DNA from 2 places in the Lactobacillus sp. UMNPBX17 genome. Region 2 is predicted to be linked to the other one. Evidence: predicted binding sites of a transcription regulator. Region 2 holds the regulator's gene; the other holds the start of a gene.
What was found. Region 2 encodes Rex, which represses fermentation and respiration genes when NADH is low (regulators of the CRP and FNR family bind a similar motif). Its sites were predicted from a motif close to TTGTGAANTANTTCACAA; they were not measured.
Positions count from the first base shown of each region.

Region 1: a site for Rex is predicted at 5,014-5,031, ahead of adhE (bifunctional acetaldehyde-CoA/alcohol dehydrogenase). Genes of this name have one in related genera too.

Region 1 is NZ_PCYT01000037.1:2,435-10,525, forward strand. It holds gene CP368_RS06705 (PTS mannose/fructose/sorbose transporter subunit IIC) at 1-481, shown strand, start outside; gene CP368_RS06710 (PTS system mannose/fructose/sorbose family transporter subunit IID) at 510-1,430, shown strand; gene CP368_RS06715 (DUF956 family protein) at 1,434-1,802, shown strand; gene CP368_RS06720 (LysR family transcriptional regulator) at 1,845-2,726, opposite strand; gene CP368_RS06725 (DapH/DapD/GlmU-related protein) at 2,833-3,351, shown strand; gene CP368_RS06730 (amino acid permease) at 3,377-4,750, opposite strand; gene adhE (bifunctional acetaldehyde-CoA/alcohol dehydrogenase) at 5,062-7,686, shown strand; gene glmS (glutamine--fructose-6-phosphate transaminase (isomerizing)) at 7,881-8,091, shown strand, end outside.
Region 2 is NZ_PCYT01000006.1:43,296-51,386, reverse strand. It holds gene CP368_RS02190 (ABC-F family ATP-binding cassette domain-containing protein) at 1-1,106, opposite strand, end outside; gene CP368_RS02185 (redox-sensing transcriptional repressor Rex) at 1,280-1,927, shown strand; gene CP368_RS02180 (LytTR family DNA-binding domain-containing protein) at 2,066-2,524, shown strand; gene CP368_RS02175 (hypothetical protein) at 2,521-3,267, shown strand; gene CP368_RS02170 (LacI family DNA-binding transcriptional regulator) at 3,301-4,287, opposite strand; gene CP368_RS02165 (sucrose-6-phosphate hydrolase) at 4,300-5,757, opposite strand; gene CP368_RS02160 (sucrose-specific PTS transporter subunit IIBC) at 5,979-7,928, shown strand.

The DNA of each region.
Region 1 (8,091 bases), on a different contig from region 2:
TATGATCGTACGTACTATCTCAACTGCTATCGTTCACATCATGGACGCACAAGCTAAGAAGGGTAACTGGCGTATGATCAACGTATGGCAATGGATTGCTGTATGTTTGCAAGGTTTGAGAATCGCTATCCCAGCCGCATTACTTTTGGCTATCCCAGCAAGCACTGTTAGAGGTTGGCTTGCAATGATGCCTCAATGGTTATCAGCTGGTATGACCATCGGTGGTGGTATGGTTGTTGCTGTAGGTTACGCTATGGTTATCAACATGATGGCAAGTAAAGAAGTATGGCCATTCTTCGCAATTGGTTTCGCTTTAGCTGCTATCAAGGACTTAACTTTGATCGCCCTTGGTGCTATCGGTCTTTCAATGGCTTTGATGTACTTAGCTCTTGAAGCTAAGGGTGGCAACGGCTCAGGTTCAAACAACTCTGGCGATGCCGGTACCGGCGATCCACTCGGCGATATCATTGATGATTATTAAAATGAACGCATAGAGGAGGATTTAAATAATGGCTGATAAGAAAATTAAATTAACCAAACGTGACCGTTTTAACGTTATGTGGCACTCACAATTCCTTCAAGGTTCATGGAACTACGAAAGAATGCAGAACGGTGGTTACGCATACTCAATGATTCCTGCATTGAGAAAGTTATACCCAGACAAGAAAGATTTGTCTGCTGCTTTACAAAGACACTTGGTATTCTTTAACACTCACCCATACTTAGCTTCACCCGTACTTGGTGTTACCTTGGCTTTGGAAGAAGATAAAGCTAACGGTGCTCCTGTTACTGACGACGCTATCCAAGGTGTTAAGGTTGGTATGATGGGACCTTTGGCCGGTGTTGGTGACCCTGTATTCTGGTACACTGTTCGTCCAATTGTTGGTGCCTTAGGTGCATCAATGGCCATTTCAGGTAATATCATGGGACCTATCTTGTTCTTCGTTATCTGGAACATCATCAGAATTGCCTTCTTATGGTACACACAAGAATTTGGTTACAGCGCTGGTTCAGCTATCACTAACGACATGTCAGGTGGTATGCTTCAAAAAGTTACCCGTGGTGCTTCAATGATGGGTATGTTCGTTTTGGGTGCCTTGATTGAACGTTGGGTAAACATCAAATTTACTCCAATCGTTTCACAAACCCCTATCCAAAAGGGTGGTTACATCGAATGGGACAAGCTTCCATCAGGTGCTAAAGGTATTCAAGAAGCTCTTACGCAATGGAACATGGGTAATGGTAAAGCTTTGAGCAGTACTAAAGTTACTACTTTGCAAGACAACTTGGACTCATTGATTCCAGGTTTAGCTGGTCTTCTTTTGACATTCTTCTGTATGTGGTTATTGAAGAAGAAGGTTTCACCAATCTGGATTATCATCGGTATCTTCGTTGTCGGTGTTCTCTTCCACGTATGGGGCATTCTTTAATAAATGGCTAAATCAATTAACACAAGAGTCGATCTGACCGTTGATGGTACCTGGTTTAGAGGTATTGCATCCTATGGAAAAATTATGATCGGCGATAAAGCTTTTGAATTTTATAATGAGCGAAACGTTGAAGACTATGTTCAAATTCCATGGAAAGAAGTAACTTATGTAGTTGCGGATGTTCATTTTAATGGACGTTATATTCCACGTTTTGAAATTAGAACTAAATCTAATGGTAAATTTATCTTCGCTGCGCGTGATCCTAAAAAGGTATTGCGTGCAATAAGAAAATATGTACCTGCTGACCATATGCGTAAAGCATTAAGTATGTGGCAACAAATTAAGCAACGTTTTACTCGTAAGAAAAAATAAAGCAAACTAAAAATCCCAAGGTCGAATGGCCTTGGGATTTTTTTAGTCATCAGCAATAGAAGCTTGCAATCTATTTAAGAATAATTCGGCAACGGGTGATAAGTTAGTCTCATGTTTCCAGATAACCGTGATTGGTTCACTTAAAGCTGGGGATATTGGCCTAAATGTTAAACCCGATTCGCTAGAAGTATTAGCAATTTTATCTAGTGTTAACATCATAGCCGCATTGTTTTTAACTAGTAAAGTTCCGTTAAAGCTTAGGTTGACCGTTCCGATGAAATTGACGTCGTCTTTGTAATTGCCAAGCCAATTATCGAAATAGTGCATCGTGTCAGCCTGTTGAGAATTTAAGACGGTTCTGCCAACCAGATCCGCTGGGGTAATTGCCTTCTTTTTAGCCAAAGGATCGTTCTTAGTCATTAATACGCCCCATACGTCTCGTTCTGGCAATTGAATGGAAGCATAGTTTGAAAGGTTAACATTACCAATGATAGCCGCAAAATCGACTGTACCGATGTTTAACTTCTTTTCAGCGAATTCATAGTCACCACTTAGAATATGAATTTTAACTGTAGGGTAGTCCTGAATAATGTTACTTACAATATTCATCAGTCTTTGCATCCCAACACTTTCGCCGGCAGCAATAGTTAAATCACCACTGATTACAGCTGATGATTGCAGGTTGCTCTTAGTTTTGGTAGTTAAAGCTAAAATTTCTTTTGCTTGCTCTAATAAATATTGTCCCGAAGGTGTCAGAGTTAAATGGCGTGGTTGGCGGTTGAATAACTTGACCCCTAATTCGTCTTCCAAATCCGCAATCTGGCGTGATAAAGCAGGCTGAGAAACTAATAATTTCTGTGCCGCTTTCGTCATGTTTAACTCTTGCGCTGTGGCAACAAAATAAGTTAAAACTCTTAATTCCATATTTTAACCATAAATAAAAGTTATTATACGTGATACTTAATAAGTTTTTTACATTACTTACTTTACCTTTTAAACTAAAAATGAGCAAGAAAAGGAGTAGCAGATTATGAAGACCCAAGATAAAGAATTTATTCAAGAAATTGTCGAACAAAATCAGCGCTTGTTGCAGAACTTGAACGCGCAGCGTCATTATGAATGTGAAGCGCGGCAATTAATCAGTGAAATCACAGGACAAAAAATCCCCGAGAGTACAGAAATTATATTGCCATTTTACACGGATTACGGCCACAACATCAAAATAGGTGAACGCATCTTTATTAACTCCAATGTGATGATGGTTGACTTAGGTGGCATCACCATTGAAGACGATGTTTTAATTGGACCAGGTGCATATCTTCTTTTCGTTAACCACGGTTTAAAACCTAAGCAGAGAAAAGAACTCGAATTAAAGCCAGTACTTATCAAGAAAAATGCCTGGATCGGTGCCAGGGCTACCATTTGTCCAGGCGTAATTGTGGGTGAAAATGCTGTAATAGCCGCTGGAGCAGTGGTTACTAAGGATGTGCCGAAAAACACAGTAGTTGCTGGCGTACCTGCAAAAATTATCAAAAAAATAGAAGAATAAAAACGCAACATTATCGCGTCTTTTTTTAAGCTTCTTTTTTGTCACTCCAGAGTTTGGAGATTAAGTACAAGATGATGAAAGTAACGATAGCTGAAATCATTGGGATGCGGTAGCTTGGTAAAATCAAAAGTAAGATGATCATCAATACGAAGAACAATAGAATCAAATAATCAACGTAAGGGAAGCCAGGCATTTTGAAGTCATTTAACTTATTTTCAGGTGTTTTTCTTCTGTAAGCAATGTGAGTCAAAACCATTAAGCACCAGATGATCAAGAACATACTTGTTGAAGTAGATGAAATAAAGTTAAAAGCTTGATCGCCGATAATCAAGGTAATCAGTGGTGCGCAGGCCATAAATAATGCTGACAAAATTAAAGCATTTTGTGGCAACTGCCGTCTGGATAGGTGACCAAAAGTTTGATTCCACTTGCCTTTGCCGTGGAAAGTAACTGAGAACAAAAGTCGTCCCGCACTGTATAAAAAACTGTTAGTGGAGGAGACTGCTGCCGAAATTACTACGAAGTTAATAATTGAACTGGCATTGCGAATACCGGTTGCACCTAAAGCTTGCACAAAAGGACTAGAGTTAGTTGAAACTTTTGACCAAGGAATAACCAATAAAATTCCTAAAATCGCCATCACGTAGAATAGGATAATTCTGATTGGCAATTGATTGATTGCGCGTTTTAATGTGGTTTCTGGATTTTGAGCTTCAGCTGCCGTTAAACCAATTAATTCAACCCCAATAAAACTGAAGATTACCATTTGGAATCCTTGTAAAAAACCGTGTGGACCACGAGCGAAAAATCCGCCATGATCATCTAAATTAGCAAAAGCTACAGGACCAAATGATGTTTTACCACCAGTGATTAATAGATAAGCGATCAATAAAACAAAAGCAACTACTGTCACGATTTTGATAATGGCAAAACTGAATTCCAAATTACCAAAAACACGAGCTGAAATTAGATTGATGATTAACAAAACGGCAGTTGTAATTAATCCTGGAATCCATGGTTTTAAATTGGAAAACCAATATTCAAAATAAATTCCTAAGGCAGTTGTTTCTGCCATTCCTAAAGTGATCCAACTAATCCAATAAAGATATCCGGTAATAAAACCGATGTTTTTACCCAGATATTGTTCGATAAAATCAATGTAAGTATGCTTGTTGAGGTCGGACATAATCAATTCGCCTAAGGCTCGCATAAGCAAGAATAGGAAAATACCTACAATGATATAGATCAAGATAACGCTAGGCCCGGCCCTATGAATACTGTCACCGACACCTAGAAAAAGACCGGTTCCGATTGTTCCTCCCAAAGCAATTAATTGAATGTGAGCATTGCTTAGGGTTCTTTTATATCCAGAACTAGTCTCTGATTTTTTCTCACTCATATATTTCCCCCATATTCTCAGTTTTCTCACATGTACTTAATATTTTATCATTTTTGCAATCGAGCACCAGTAATTTAGGAAAGCTTTAAAAAATTCAGAAGAATAATATAAATTAATATGTTTGTTAATTCACAAACTAGTAAAAATAGCAACCGCTTTCATTAGTCTGAGAGTAAATTATAGAGTGATTTTTTATGCTTGTTCACTAGTGAATTACGTAAATTATGGCGTTTACTTTTAGATTTATTGTGCTATAGTTGACATTGTAAATTAGTTCACAAGAATTAGTAGATCTTAGAGGTAATAAAATAATGGCTAAGACACAACCAAAAGAGACTCAAACAGAGGAAGAGAAGAAAAAGCAAATTTACGACATGGTTGATAATTTAGTAAAAAGATCACATGTCGCTTTAGATGAAATGGCTAACTTCACACAAGAACAAGTTGATAAGATCTGTGAAGCAGTTGCTACTGCAGGTGAACAAAATGCTTACCCACTAGCTAAGATGGCTGTTGAAGAAACTAAGCGTGGTGTAGTAGAAGACAAAACTACTAAGAACATGTACGCTAGTGAAAATATTTGGAATAGTTTACGTCACGAAAAGACTGTTGGCGTAATTGAGGAAGACAAGGAATTAGGTTTAACCAAGATTGCTGAACCTAAAGGTGTTATTGCCGGTGTTACTCCAGTAACTAACCCAACTTCAACTGTTATCTTCAAAGCTATGCTTGCTTTAAAGACTAGAAATACTATTATTTTCGGCTTCCACCCACAAGCTCAAAAGTGTTGTGTAGAAACTGGTAAGATCATTCAAGCTGCAGCCGTTGCTGCGGGTGCTCCAAAAGATGCAATTCAATGGATTGAAGAACCAAGTTTGGATGCTACTACTGATTTAATGAATAACCCAGGTGTTCAAACCATTTTAGCTACAGGTGGTCCTGGTATGGTTAAGGCCGCATATTCATCAGGTAAGCCAGCCATCGGTGTTGGTCCTGGTAACGGCCCATCCTACATTGAAAAGACTGCTAACATTGACCGTGCCGTTTACGACATTGTTTTGTCAAAGAACTTCGATAACGGTATGGTTTGTGCCTCTGAAAACTCAGTTGTTGTAGATGATGAAATCTACGACCGAGTTAAGGAAGAATTCAAGACGTGGAGCTGCTACTTCTTGAACAAAGAAGAAATTAAGAAGTTTGAAGAACACTTCATCGATCCAAGACGTGGTACTGTTGCAGGTCCTGTAGCTGGTAAGTCAGCTTATGAAATTGCTAAGCTCTGCGGCGTTGATGTACCAAAGGAGACCAAGGTTATTGTTGCTGAATACAAGGGCGTTGGTAGAAAATTTCCACTTTCAGCTGAAAAGCTTTCACCAGTCTTCACTTTATACCGTGCTAAAGATCATGATGATGCTTTCAGAATTTGTTCAGAATTGCTTGATTACGGTGGTCGTGGTCACACTGCTGGACTTCACTCAAGTGATCAAAAAGTAATCAAAGAATTCTCAATGAAGATGGATGCATGCCGTATCTTGGTTAACTCACCAGCTGCTCTTGGTGGTATCGGTGACCTTTACAACAACATGCTTCCATCACTTACCTTGGGTACTGGTTCATATGGTGCCAACACCTTCTCACATAACATCGGTGCTCGCGATTTGCTTAACATTAAAACTGTTGCCAAGCGTCGTGACAACATGCAATGGGTAAAGGTTCCTTCTAAGACCTACTTCGAACACAACGCAGCTAACTACTTACGTCACATGCCAAACGTTAACCGTTTCTTCATCGTTACTGATGAAGGCGTAGCTGACCAAGGCTTTGCCGATGAAATTACCGACATTATTTCTAAGCGTCGTGGTCAAAAAGAATACGAAGTCTTCAGGGCCGTAACGCTTGATCCAAACACCGACGTTATTAAAGATGGGGTTCACAGAATGAACATCTTTAAACCAGACGTTGTCATCGCCATCGGTGGTGGTTCAGTAATGGACGCTGCTAAGGTAATGCGTTTATTCTACGAAAATCCAGAAATGAAGTTTGAAGAAGCTTATCAAAAGTTTTTGGATATCAGAAAAAGAGTAGTTCGCTTCCCAAAGATTAACGGCGTTCAACTTGTATGTATTCCAACCACTTCAGGTACTGGTTCAGAAGTTTCACCAATCGCTGTCATTAGCGATGCTAAGACTGGTATTAAGCACACCCTTTGTGACTATGCTTTGACCCCAGATGTTTCTATTGTTGATGACCAATTCGTACAAAAATTGCCCAAACGCTTGATTGCTTGGTCAGGCTTTGAAGCTTTAGGTCACGCAATCGAAAGTTACGTTTCAACTATGGCTACTGACTTTACTCGTGGTTGGTCACTTGAAGCTATTAAGATCATCTTCGCTAACTTGAAGAAGTCATATGATGGTGATCTTGATGCTGGCAAGAAGATGCACGATGCAGCTACTATTGCTGGTATGGCATACTCAAACGCATTCCTTGGCTTGGAACACTCAATTGCCCACACTGTTGGTTCAACCTTTGATATTCCAAGTGGTGTCAGCGATGCTATTGCTTTACCACAAGTTATCCGCTTCAATGCTAAGCGTCCAGAAAAGCTTGCTATGTGGCCTCATTACTCAGTTTACCGTGCTGACAAGGATTACGCAGAAATTGCTAGAGCTATCGGTTTGACCGGTTCAAGCGATGCTGAATTGATTGAAGAATTAGTTCAAAAGATTATCGATTTAGCTCAATCAGTTGGCATCAAGATGGCATACAAGGATTACGGTGTTGATGAAAATGAATTCAATAAGAAGGTTGACCAATTAGCTGTTGAAGCTTACGGCGACCAAAATACTGTAACTAACCCAGTTGCTCCATTAATTAGTCAAATTGCTCAATTGATGAGAGACAGCTTTGAAGGTAAGGATATTAAGACTAAGTAATTTGAATTTACACATACAAAATGGCGATCAGTATATTAAAACTGACCGCTGTTTTTTTGCTCTAAAATCGATTATACCAATTTCGATAATAATCACTTGACCGCTTTGGCAAAAAAGAATATTATTGCAACTGTAACAATGAAATCAAACTAGTCCACTGTCAAAAAGTGAACTAGACCAAAGGAGAAAAATTTATGTGTGGAATTGTTGGGGTTGTTGGTAAACCAGCAAGAGAAATTATTTTAAGCGGATTAACAAATTTGGAATACCGTGGCTATGATTCAGCTGGTATTTACTTGAATGATTTAAATGGAAATGAATATTTGACTAAGGCTGTTGGCCGTATTTCAAACTTAAAAGAAAAGTTGACTCCAGATGAACAAGGTTTGGTAGGTATTGGTCATA
Region 2 (8,091 bases):
ATGGTTTTAAGTAATGTAGATTTACCGATACCATTTGGTCCAATAATAGCTACACGATCACCTTTATTAATTTGGAAGGAAATATCACTAACCATTGTTTTGTCTGGATAACCAATAGTTAAATCGTTAAGAATTAAAACTTCCTTACCAGAAGGGCGCTCGCTATTAAAGTGAATTCGAACCTTGTTCTTATGCTTTGGTGGCTTGATTCGTTCGATTTTTTCAAGCTTTTTACGACGACTCTGAGCACGTTTGGTAGTAGTAGCTCTTACTAAATTCTTTTGAATAAATTCTTCGTCTTTTTTGATCTCGGCCTGTTGCTTTTCATATGCTGCTTCTTGATCTTTATCACGTTGTTCACGCTGCATTACGTAAGCAGAATAATTACCCTTAAATGGAGTTAATTTACCAAATTGCAATTCGAAGATTTGAGTTGCCAAATGATCTAAGAAGTACTGGTCGTGGGATACAACCAAAATTGCACCGCTATAGTTCTTCAAAAAGCCTTCCAACCAATCAAGCGTATCCAAGTCAAGGTAGTTAGTAGGTTCGTCTAGCAAAAGCAATGCGGGCTTACGCAGAAGCAACTTTACGAAAGCTAATCTAGTCTTTTCACCGCCAGAAAGGCTGCCAATCTTCTTTTGCCAAGTATTTTCTGGAAACTTGAAACCATTCAGGATACTCTTAATATCTGATTGGTAGGTATAACCGCCTTTTTGTTCAAAAGCAAATTGCTTTTGGTCATATTGCTTAAGCAGTTCCTGGTCTTCGGGATGTTCCGCAATTTGTTCTTGCATGTGAGTTAAACTTTTTGCTTCCTTTATTAAGGGTGCAAAAACAGATTCCATTTCATCCCAAATGGTCTTGTCTTCGTTTAATGCATTTTCCTGAGCAATGTAACCTACATCAATGCCCTTGTTAACAGTGAATTCACCGTGAGTTGGTTCTTGCTCGCCTGTCATAATTTTTAATAGGGTAGTTTTACCGACCCCGTTGGGACCAACTAAACCGATTCGGGCATTAGAATCGATTGAAAAAGTAACATTTTTAAATAAAGTGTTGGCACCAAATTGTTGTTCTAAATCGTGTCCTTGTGCAATAATCATAATTTTTCACCTAACCATTATTCTACCATATGGTAGAAAGTGATCGAATACTAAATACATGTGAAAAATAATCTTTGTGAAAAATATGTTTGGACAAACACCCTGTTAACAGGTATGATAGATATGCTTGATTGTGCATTCACAAACATGAAATACAGTTGGGGGCTTCTATTATGGATAGAATAAAAATTCCAAAAGCAACAGCAAAAAGACTACCTTTATATTATCGTTATTTGATCATTTTAAATGAAGAAGGCAAGGATAAGGTTTCTTCCACTGAACTATCTGAGGCAGTTCAAGTTGATAGTGCTTCGATTAGAAGAGATTTCTCATATTTTGGTGCTTTAGGTAAGCGCGGATATGGTTATGATGTAAAGAATTTGCTGAGCTTTTTCAAAAAGATTTTAAATCAAGATACATTGACAAACGTTGCTTTAGTTGGTGTTGGTAACTTGGGAAGGGCGTTACTTAATTACAATTTTAAGCGAAGCAACAATATTAGAATTTCTTGTGCTTTTGATATTAATAAAAAAATTACAGGTCGTATCCTAAGCGGCGTTCCTGTTTACGATATGAAAGATTTAAAGCAGCAATTAAGTGATCAACAAATTTCAATTGCTATTTTAACTGTTCCTTCAACCGCTGCCCAAAAGACTACTGATGAAATGGTAGATGCGGGAGTTAAGGGAATTATGAACTTTACACCGATTAGATTATCTGCTCCTGCAAGTGTAAGAGTGCAAAATGTAGATTTGGCAACAGAATTGCAAACATTGATTTACTTTTTAGATTCTGAAAAGCAAAAGAACGATGAATTATAATCTTAAAAGACTACTTTTCTAAATGAAAGGTAGTCTTTTTTACCTCTTAGTCATGAAAATTGACCACTTAGTCTAAATAGCTAGTTTTCACGCAAGATTCTTGGTTTAATATAGTTAAGTCGAAGGGAGGGATGAAGCTTGAAGGTAAAATTAAATATTGATCCTAATCAAAAGGAGACAGAAATAGTTATTAATGCTTCGGAATTAACGCCAGAAATTGAACAATTGTATCATGCCTTGCAGAAACAAACGCCTAATCTTGAGCAGATCGAAGCTATCAAAGATGATGTCTCTTATTATTTGAATTTAAGCGACATCCTTTTCTTTGAAACTGACAGTAAGATCGTCATGGCTCATACGACGAAAAATGCTTATCAAGTTAAATACAAATTGTATGAGTTAGAAGATATATTGGGCGGCAATTTTATGCGAGTAGCTAAATCTACTATTTTGAATTTGGATAAAATATATGCCATTACACGTTCGATTTCTAACTGTCAGATTAAATTTGAAGAATCATATAAAACGGTCTATGTATCGCGGCATTATTATCGTGATTTGCGTAATCGTTTAGAAGAAAGAAGGAATTTTCAATGAGAGGTAAATTGGGACGAGCTTTTTGGGGCATCTTCTTTATTGCCTGTGCATTGTTTGTAGTTTTAAACCAAATGGGGATTTGGACTTACAGACTAGGGTTCTGGGCTGCGATTGGGACAGTGATTTTTGCAATCAGTTTATTAGATGGATTAATTAATCGTCGGATCACTGAGAGTGTCTTTTCTGTTGCGTTCATTTTAATGATTTTCGCTGAACCACTACATATTACTCGGTTGGTACCGTGGACTATTTTACTTGCAGCAGTCCTAATTTCAATTGGATTGGGGATTATTTTTCGCAATCGATTTCATACGGTGGTTTATGCAAATAAGAAAATTAAAAACTTTAGGGACAAAAGAGAAAATCTTACAGATCATATCTTTACTGATACAGTAAGCAAAGAACAAGGTTCTCATGTAGTAGTTGATCAAACTATGTCAGACACTTCTCGTTATATTCATTCTAAAGCACTAGAGACAATCGATGTGAATGCTAAAATGAGTGATGTTAACTTATACTTAGATGATGCTCAGGCAGCAAATGAAACAGTGACAATGAATGTCAATATAACAATGACAGATTTGACGATCTATTTACCATTATCATGGCAGGTAGAAAGCAACATGGCATCTACTTTCATGTCAGGTGATTTTGAAATTGATGGTACGTCTAACGGTGGTGGACCAACTTTAATTATTCAAGGTCGTTCGAGCATGAGTGATATCAAAATAGAATATGTCTAAAAAATAAGGCTTGGAAATCTCCAAGCCTTATTTTCATGCGGTTGTTAAACTTTTAATTAATTTAACAGGTAAGATGTAATGCTTTTTGTTAAGTTCTTTATTAGGATCACTAATTCTTTGAAGCAAAAGTTTAACTAACAAAATAGCTATATCATTGATGGGTTGAGCAATTGTTGATAATTCAGAATGGTAAGTTTGAATTTGTTTAGTACCATCAAAGCCAATTACTTTTAAATCTTCAGGTACTTTTAATCCTAACTTTCGTGCTTCTTGTAAAACTAAGATTGCGGTTAAATCATCTGTGCAAACAACACCATCAGGATGATCATTTTGCAGCATTTCGTGAATAGTTATATTCTTCAATAATGTAGAATCAGAAAATGCTACTGAACAAATGTGGGGAGTAAAATTTAAATTTTCTGCTTCGTTTAAATAGGCCTTTAATCGTTGGTCTGTAGGGTTACCTTTTAATTGTTTATTTCCTAAAAAGAAAATTTTATGACAACCACTTTGAATTAAATCATGTACTGCTAATTTGATTCCTTGATAATTATCACAACTGACAATAGGTACATTTTCGGATAATTTACGATCAAAAGAAACAATCGGCAATCCTAATTCTTGATATTCTTCGATTCCTAAATTATGAGCTCCGGCAATAATACCATCAACCTGGTTGGCTAAGAGCATTTTTAGGTAGGCACGTTCTTTTTCTTTATCTCTTTGAGCATTACAAAGGATTATCTTATATCCCTTTTCAAATAAAATGTTTTCGATATCTTGTATTAGTTCCGCAAAAAATGGATTGGTTATTTCTGGGAAAATCAATCCAATTAATTTCATTTTTTTGCCTTGAAGTGATCGAGCAAGGGAATTAGGTTGATAATTTAATTCTTTCATAGCTGTGAAAACTTTATGTTTGGTTTTATCGCTTAAATAGCCATGATTATTAATTACTCGAGAGACAGTTGTTACTGAAACACCAGCTTTTTGTGCAACATCTGTCAATTTTACTGCCATAATATCACCTTATTAAAGGATCGTTTCCATATTGTAGAAAGTTCCTTGATAATTTGTATCTTGATCAAATTTAATTCGTTGGTTAACTGGATCAGTGAAAAATCTGCCAGTTAGAACATGTTCGCCACCGTTAACGAAGATTTCTACTAATGAGTGATCGACAAAAATATCAAGTTTTAAGTCTTCGTGTGGAGTAAAGCTAGTAGATCTAGTGGTGCCATAATCAACTGCTACTTTCTTCCCAGCCTGAGCACGATCCAAAGTTAATTTTCCATCGTTGGTATCAAACTTGATTTGCAAGCTTTCGCTTAAATCATCGTTAGCAGCAAAGTGCAAAGTGCCAGTTTGGTTAGCTGAAATATTTAACTTTAATTCATATTGGCCGGTAGTATTTTCTTTTATTGTCTTACCACTAACTTTTTCTTCATTTCTGCGTAATGACTTGATAGTTTCAACTGGTTCTTGAATTAGTTTGCCATCATGAATACTCAACTTCTTAACTTGGCTTAAGCAGTTAGCCCAATTTTCATCATCGGTTGGGTAAGTGGTATCAGGCAAACCAACCCAGCTAACTTCGTATGCAGTACCATCAGGGGCGTTAAATGCTTGTGTAGCATAAACATCGAAGCCTTCGTCGAGGTTGTGTAAAGGACCTGGGTTGATTAAACAGTGATTTTCAAAATCAATGTCATCGGCAATCACATACATGTTAGGGTAAATATCATCATAGTCTGCAATCTTTTTATCTAAACCTTGAGGGCAGAAAATGACTACGACTTTACCGCCGACGCGAACAATGTTAGGACATTCAATCATGTAGCCTAAAACGTGATCTGATAAGTTTAAGAAGCCTAATTCTTCCCAATTCTTAAGATCCTTAGATTTCCAAACATCAATATGACCGTGTTTTTCAGCTTTGTCTTGTGCACCTAAAATCGCATAGTAAGTGTCATTTTCCTTAAGAATTTGAGGATCGCGGAAATGTTCAGTGATGTGATCAGGATTCTTGAATAAAACAGTTTTGTCTTTGACGACACCATCTTTATCCATCCAAGCACCAATTTGGTAAGGAGTGCGAACCCAGTTTTCATCACGGTGATTACCTGTGTACATTAAGAATAATTTGCCGTCGATTTCACGAGCAGAACCTGAGTAGGCACCGTGTGAATCTGCCATGCTGTCAGGCTTAACAGCTAAGCCGAGATTGATCCAGTGAACTAAGTCTTGAGACTTGAAGTGGACCCATGATTTTAAACCGTGAACAGCACCAAATGGATATGATTGATAAAACAGGTGATATTCACCATTAAAATAAGAAAATCCATTTGGATCATTAACTAAACCTGAAATAGGGTGTAAATGGTAATGCATTTGATAAGCGGAATTTGCGGCCTCTGCTTGTAAGTCAAGTAAGGTCTCTGCATCCCATTTACTATAAGGTAAATAACGTTTTTCTCTTGTCCATTCCATAATTTTGCCTCCGTGTAAGCGTTATCTTTCATTTGTATTTTAGTAGATAATAAAAAATGTGTCAAACGCTTATCATATTTTATATCAGCAAAATTGGCTTATTAAGTCATAAGTCTGTAAAATAAATAAAGAAATTTCTGTCAAACGATTGACATATTTCATGAATGCGTTATCATAGTTAGTGAATTGAGAATAAAACGTTTACATAGGAGGAAACAAATATGGACCACAGAAAGGTGGCTGAACGAGTAATTAAAGACGTGGGCCGCGACAATATTATCGCTGGTGCTCACTGTGCTACTCGTTTGCGTTTAGTTTTAAAAGATGACTCAAAGGTTGACCAAAAAGCATTGGACAACGATCCAGATGTTAAAGGTACCTTTAAGACTAATGGCCAATATCAAGTTATTATTGGGCCAGGGGATGTTAATGATGTTTATGATGAATTCATTAAGATCACTGGCTTGAAAGAATTATCAACCGATGATTTGAAGAAGGTCGCTGCAGAAGGTAAAAAGAAGAATCCAGTAATGGATTTCATTAAACTTTTGTCTGACATCTTTGTTCCAATCATTCCAGCCTTAGTTGCTGGTGGTTTGTTGATGGCTTTGAACAACTTCTTGACTTCACCAGGACTATTTGGTTCTAAGTCAGTTGTTCAAATGGCACCTAATATTGCTGGCCTTTCTAACATGATCCAAGTCATGTCAGCTGCTCCATTTATCTTTATGCCAATTCTGGTAGGTATGTCGGCGGCTAAAAGGTTTGGAGCTAACCAATTCTTGGGTGCTGCAATCGGTATGATTATGACCACACCTAACTTGGGTGGTGCTACTAAGTTCTGGGATATCTTTGGTTTACATGTTGCACAAACTAACTACCAATACCAAGTTATTCCTGTCTTAGTATCAGTTTGGGTATTATCAATTTTGGAAAAGAGATTCCACAAATGGCTTCCATCTGCAGTTGACTTTACCTTTACACCACTTCTTTCAATTATGATTACTGGTTTCCTTACTTTTGTAATTATTGGACCAGTCTTCAAGGGTATCTCAGACGCTATTACTAATGCAATCGTATGGCTTTACAACACTACTGGTGCCTTTGGTATGGGTGTCTTTGGTTTGACTTATTCAGCAATTGTTACTACTGGTCTTCACCAAAGTTTCCCAGCTGTTGAAACTCAACTTTTGGCAGCATTTGCTAAGAATCCAGCAAGTTCTGGTGACTTTATCTTTGTTACCGCATGTATGGCTAACGTTGCTCAAGGTGCCGCAACCTTCGCAGTTTACTTCTTGACTAAGAACAAGAAGATGAAGGGGTTGGCAAGTTCATCAGGTGTATCTGCACTTCTTGGTATTACTGAACCAGCATTGTTCGGTGTTAACTTGAAGTACAAGTTCCCATTCTTCTGTGCTTTGATCGGTTCAGGTGTTGCTGCTGCATTTGCTGGCTTCATGCACGTAACTGCTGCAGCTCTTGGTTCAGCTGGTTTCCTTGGATTCCTTTCAATTTATCCAAAGACTATCCCAATGTGGGTTGTCTCAGTTGCAATCAGTTTTGCAGTTGCATTCATTCTTACTTACGTTTATGGTAAGGGTCACTTGAAGGAAGAAGTTGCTGAACAAGACGTTCCAGTAAACGATGCTGATGATTACGCTGAAGAAAACCAAAAGGCAGAAAAGCTCGGTAAGGAGGAATTATCATTAAAGGATGAAGTTATTGCTTCACCAGTTGATGGTACTCCAGAAAGCTTAACTAAGGTTAACGATCAAGTATTCTCAGCTAAGTTAATGGGTGACGGTGCTGCTGTTATCCCTAGTGACGGTACAATTTACTCACCAGTTACTGGTACTGTAACTATTGCTTACGAAACTAAGCACGCATACGGTATTAAGTCAGATGACGGTGCTGAAGTATTGATTCACATCGGTCTTGATACTGTAAACCTTAAGGGTGAACACTTCGAAAGCTTTGTAAAACAAGGTCAAAGAGTTGAAAAGGGCGATAAGCTTGGTACAGTTGACCTTGATGCTGTGAAGAAAGCAGGTTACGACACTACTGTCATGGTAGTAATTACTAACACTGCTAACTACGCAAATGTTCAACGCATTACCGACGCTGGCGACAAACACGGTGATAATTTGATCGCTGTCACAGCTCATAATTAATCATTAACTTATATAACTTACACTTCTCTAGAAAACAAAAAAGTTAAAAAGATAGATAAAATAAAGAAGACACTAAGAAAGATTATTTCTTGGTGTCTTTTTGTGTAATTAATATGTGAATGGACGAAATATGTTATAATTTAAGTAAAGAAAAAAGGAGACA